2 regions of the Pantoea sp. GABEPS69 genome follow, and region 2 is predicted to be linked to the other one. Evidence: predicted binding sites of a transcription regulator. Region 2 holds the regulator's gene; the other holds the start of a gene.

Region 1 (2,930 bases), 480 kb from region 2:
GCGCGTGATCAAGCTGGCGGACGGCACCGTGCTTAACCGCTACTGGGACGCGCGCGACGCGCCGCGCACTGAATCCTGGCTGGATGACGTCAATACCGCGAAAAAAGCGCCGCAGCGCGACAAAGGCGAACTCTACCGCGATCTGCGTGCCGGCGCCGCGTCCGGCTGGGATTTCAGCTCGCGCTGGTTCAGCGACGCGCATAACCTCGCCTCGATCCGCACCACTCAGCTGGCGCCTGTCGATCTCAACAGCCTGATATTCCATCTGGAGCAAACGCTGGCCAAAGCCTATCGCCTCGATAAGCAGCAGGATAAGGCGAAGCAGTTCGCCGATCTGGCGGAGAAGCGCCAGGCGGCGGTGAACCGCTATCTGTGGGATGAGAAACAGGGCTGGTACGCCGACTACGACAGCAAAACGCGCCAGGCCAGCCCGCAGCTGACCGCCGCAGCGCTCTTCCCGCTCTATATGCAGCTGGCCAGCGACAAGCAGGCCGATCGCACCGCCTCGGCGGTAGAGAAACAGCTGCTGAAAGCGGGCGGTCTGCTCACCACTACGGTGAACAACGGCCAGCAGTGGGACGCTCCTAACGGCTGGGCGCCGCTGCAGTGGGTGGCGGTAGAAGGTCTGGAGCACTACAACAAGCCGCAGCTGGCGCAGCAGGTCGGCATGCGCTTCCTGCAGAACGTGCAGACCACCTACGATAAAGAGCATAAGCTGGTCGAGAAGTATGTGGTCGACGGGCCGAACCTCGGCGGCGGCGGCGGCGGCGAATATCCGCTGCAGGACGGCTTCGGCTGGACCAACGGCGTGACGCTGATGCTGCTCGATAAGTACTGTCCGAAAGAGAAAACCTGCAACAGCGCGCAGGATATTCCTCAGGCCGCGGCGACAACGAAGTAACCTTCCCCAGACGAAGGGCCGCTATCGGCCCTTCGTTTTCTTTTTTGCCTTCTCCTGTTCAACAAACCTTGAAACATTTTTCACATATTGATAATAATTCTCACTCTGATTTTGAGAATCTTTATCATACATGTACCGCCTGCTGAGGCGGACCGAACAAGGACAGGACATGACGCTGCCGTTTCCCCCTCACCGCTGCGCGCTGCTGTGCGCGCTGGCGATCGCTCTGCCCGCCGCCAGCCTGGCGGCCGACACGCTGACGGTGACCGCCTCGCCGCAGGAGAGCGCCGACGGCCCAACCCAGGGCTATCTCGCTACCACCAGCGCAGGCGCCACCAAAAGCGATCGCCCGCTGCTCACGACGCCGCAGTCGGTCTCGGTGATTACCCGCCAGCAGATCGACGATCAGGGCGCGATCGATCTCAATCAGGTGCTGAACTATACGCCAGGAGTTTTCTCCAACTTCGGCGGCGCGGCGACCCGCTACGACACCATTTCGCTGCGCGGCTTCCACGGCGGCGACGTGGATAATACCTTCCTCGACGGTCTGCGCCTGATGAGCGACGGCGGCAGCTATAACGTTTTGCAGGTCGATCCCTGGTTTCTGGAGCGCGTCGACGTGATTAAAGGCCCCTCTTCTGCGCTGTACGGCCAGACGGTGCCGGGCGGGCTGGTGAACCAGACCACGCGCCGCCCGCAGTTCAGCGAAGCGGGCCACTTCCGGCTGACGGCCGGCACCCAGGATACGCGCGGCGCGGCGTTCGACTACACCAACGCCATCAACAACGAGTGGGCGTTTCGCCTGACCGGCATGACGCGCAACAGCGATACCCAGTATGACCATACGCGCGAGGAGAAGTACGCGCTGATGCCGCAGCTGATGTGGCAGCCTACGGAAGATACGCAGCTGCTGCTGCGCGCCTATCTGCAAAAAGATCCGTCGGGCGGCTATCACGGCTCGGTGCCGGGCGACGGCGCGCTGAGCGCCCACAACGGCGCGAAGCTCAGCACCGGTTTTTACGACGGCGATCCCTCCCTTGACCAGTTCAAGCGGCGCGAGCAGATCTACAGCTATGATTTCCAGCACCGCTTTAGCGACGTCTGGTCGTTTTCCTCGACCGGCAGCTACAGCCACTCCAACGTCGATCTAGACCAGGTTTATCAGGTCGGCTGGCAGTCGCCCGGCAGCGCTATCCTTAACCGCTACTACTCTGGCGAGCGCTCGTCGCTCTCTGCCTGGGCGACGGATAACCGCGTTACGGCGGAGTTCGACACCGGCGAGCTGGCGCATCGCCTGTCGATCGGCGCGGAGTATCACCGTTACAAGAACGATTTAAGCGACGCGGGCGGCGAGGCCAGCGCGCTCAACGCCGATACCGGCGCGGCGCTCGGGCCGATGCCGGACTATAGCTGGACGCGCGAGACGCGCCGCTACTACCAGACCGGCCTCTACCTGCAGGATGAGATGACGTGGGATCGCTGGCATCTCGATCTCTCCGGCCGCTACGACCGCATCGTTGCCGACAACAGCGGCACGGCGCGTCGGCAGGACGATCACGTCAGCGGGCGCGCGGCACTGCTCTACGCCTTCGACAACGGCGTCTCGCCCTATGTGAGCTACAGCCAGGCGATTACGCCGACCGCGCTGACCGGCACCGACGGCAACCTGTTGCAGCCGACCACCTCGGAACAATATGAGACGGGCATAAAATATCAGCCAGCAGGCACGCGCGATCTCTATACCCTGGCGCTCTACGATCTGACGCAGAAAGATGTCGCCACGCGCAATATCGTCGACTCCACCTATACACCGACCGGCAAAGTGCATTCGCAGGGCATCGAGCTGGAGGCGCGCAATCAGCTGACGCCGCGTCTGAGCACGGTGGCGGGCTATACGCTTAACCACCTGCGCTATAAGGAGACGCTGGACGGCAATGATGGCCACACGCCTTACGTGACGCCGAACAGCATGGCATCGTTCTGGGGCCACTATCAGTTTGACGCCGGCATCAGCGCGGGCGCAGGCGTG
Region 2 (2,930 bases):
TCATCCGAACAAGCCGGAGATGGGCACCCGCGAAGTGCCGTTTGGCCGTGAAGTCTGGATCGATCGCGCTGACTTCCGCGAAGAAGCCAATAAGCAGTACAAGCGACTGGTGCTGGGCAAAGAGGTACGCCTGCGCAACGCTTACGTGATCCGCGCCGAGCGCGTGGCAAAAGATGAAGAGGGGAATATCACCTGCATCTACTGCACCTGCGACGTCGATACCCTGAGCAAAGATCCGGCTGACGGCCGCAAGGTGAAAGGCGTGATCCACTGGGTCTCCGCCGACCATGCGCTGCCGGCGGAATTCCGCCTTTACGATCGCCTGTTCAGCGTGCCGAATCCAGGCGCGGAAGAGGATTTCCTGACCACCATCAACCCGAATTCGCTGGAAATTCGTCAGGGATTCGTCGAGCCAGGTTTGCAGAACGCCAGCCCGGAAGCGCCTTACCAGTTTGAGCGTGAAGGCTACTTCTGTGCCGACAGCCACTATTCGCGTCCGAACCAGCTGGTGTTTAACCGCACCGTGGGTCTGCGCGATACCTGGGCGAAAATCGGCGATTAAATTTTTGCATTAACGGCATGATAAAATTACTACAGGGCGAGCAATCGCCCTTTTTTATATCTGCAATTAGCTGCAAGGCAATTTTTTGTTCTGTAACAAATGATTACCGCTTGTCTGACCAGTCTGGGAGTTGTCTGAGTTAACGAAAATTAATCAATTTCCAGATGTGAATTTCGTTTTTTCAGGTAGGCTATTCGCTCTTTGAAGAGGCTATGCGGGCATAAAAAGGAAAAATGATGACGGCTCTTGGTCAGGAAGCAAAACACAGCGTGGTAGTTTTACATCAGTTAATCGAACGTATATTCAATCAGCCTTCAGGCGAAGACGATACCTTCGAACTGCTGCTTTCGCACTTCCATCCCGATTTCCGCATGGTCACGCCGCAGGGTCGGCTGCTCGATTTGAATCAAACGGAAGAGTTGTTTCGTCAGCTACAGGGGCGTCGCGAAGGCATGCGCATCGCCACCAGCGAACACGCGGTAATCTCTCAGGGCAAAGATGAGGTCACTATTCAGTATCGCGAGCTGCAGATGATTAACGGCAGCGATCAGGCGCGCATCTCGCTGGCGATCCTCGACTGCACCACGTCGATTCCCCGCTGGCGCTATCTGCACGAAACGCTGGTCGGCTGACGGCATAAAAAAAGCCGGTACACAGACCGGCTTATAGAATTACTGCATAGCACACATCTTTACTGATCGTGGAGCGTTTCGTCTTCGCGGCAATCGCCCAGCGAGCAGTGTCCATAGAGATAGAGGCTGTGGTTCGTCAGCTTGATGCCGTGGCGGGTAGCAATATCTCGCTGGCGCGATTCGATTGATTCGTCGCTAAATTCGATAACTTTACCGCAGTCGAGGCAGATCAGGTGATCGTGATGATGCTGCTGGGTCAGTTCGAAAACCGATTTTCCGCCTTCGAAGTTATGACGCGTCACGATGCCCGCATCGTCAAACTGGTTCAGTACGCGATAAACGGTAGCCAGACCAATCTCTTCGCCCATATCAATCAGGCGTTTATACAGATCTTCCGCGCTGACGTGATGGCACTGAGGTTCCTGAAGCACTTCCAGAATTTTAAGTCTGGGCAGCGTGACTTTCAGGCCAGCCTTCTTTAATGCGGTGTTGTTGTCAGTCATGCGGATATTGTCCTGTTACTTTGCTGGTTACTTGAGGCGCCTTGCCTTGAATGTCGTTCGGTGTCTATTCTCATTTGCGTCTCATTATAGAGGTGAAGTTTTGAAATGAAAACCGAGGGAAACGCCTGAAATCAACACGGGCTGTAAGAAGATGCGTAACGGCGCCGGGCGGAGAAATGCAGGAGGTTCGTTATCATCTCGCTAACTTCCTGACCTCGCGGAAGAAATAAGCAGATAACCGATGTGGGTATTGTACAGAATCAGAGATAAAAGTTAAAAATCTGTAGCTATTATTTCTATAGGAAAAACCATTAACTCAATGTGAGCCAGCGCCCACATTGAGTATGTGGGTAATCAGGCTTCGATGATCGCCTGCAGCTGCAGCTCATCGGAAATCTGCTTAACCCAGGCCTCGACGCGCTGATTGGTCAGTTCCGGCTGACGATCTTCGTCAATCGCCAGGCCGAGGAAGTGCTTGTCGTCCGCCAGACCTTTAGAGGCTTCGAAATGGTAGCCTTCGGTCGGCCAGTGGCCGACGATCACCGCGCCGTTCGGCTCGATAATGTCGCGAATGGTGCCCATCGCGTCGCAGAAATATTCCGCATAGTCTTCCTGATCGCCGCAGCCGAAAAGCGCGACCAGCTTGCCGTTGAAATCGATCTCTTCCAGCGTCGGGAAGAAGTCGTCCCAGTCGCACTGCGCTTCGCCGTAGTACCAGGTCGGAATGCCCAGCAGCAGGATATCGAACGCCTCGAGATCTTCTTTCGTGCTCTTGGCAATGTCATGCACTTCCGCAACCTCTTTGCCCAGTTGTTTCTGGATCATTTTTGCAATGTTTTCGGTGTTGCCGGTATCGCTGCCAAAGAAGATGCCTACGATTGCCATGGGGTAAATAACCTCTTAAATCCTGATAATGAGTGCATGCGCAGAGCGCACAATTAAGCGAATGATAGCAGAGCGGGCAAAAGGGCGGAACTCGAAAAGCCGCTCCATTTGCTTCTGCGTGCGCTTTGCGCTATTCAGCCCAGTTTGAGTTGCGCCAGCAGCATTTGTTCAATCAGTTCGCTGCGGCTGATATTGCGCTGCTCAGCCAGGGTGTTTAACGCATCCACGGCTTCGCTGGTCATTTTGAGTTCGACACGACGCAGCCCGCGCACTTTGTCACGTTTCAGTTGATTGCGCTTATTGATGCGCAGCTGTTCATCACGCGAGAGCGGACTGGTTTTCGGTCGA

The links. The regulator Fur, encoded in region 2, represses iron uptake genes when iron is present. The targets are predictions, from matches to a motif close to ATAATAATGAGAACNACTATCAA.
Region 1: PVE98_RS11685 (TonB-dependent siderophore receptor) is a predicted target of Fur. The motif match lies at 989-1,011, and genes of this name have one in related genera.

The regions. Positions count from the first base shown of each region.
Region 1 covers NZ_CP118618.1:2,381,193-2,384,122, forward strand. Annotated here, with positions in the region: gene treA (alpha,alpha-trehalase TreA) at 1-901, shown strand, start outside; gene PVE98_RS11685 (TonB-dependent siderophore receptor) at 1,071-2,930, shown strand, end outside.
Region 2 covers NZ_CP118618.1:2,862,670-2,865,599, reverse strand. Annotated here, with positions in the region: gene glnS (glutamine--tRNA ligase) at 1-562, shown strand, start outside; gene PVE98_RS14020 (hypothetical protein) at 799-1,194, shown strand; gene fur (ferric iron uptake transcriptional regulator) at 1,254-1,697, opposite strand; gene fldA (flavodoxin FldA) at 2,052-2,582, opposite strand; gene ybfE (LexA regulated protein) at 2,717-2,930, opposite strand, start outside.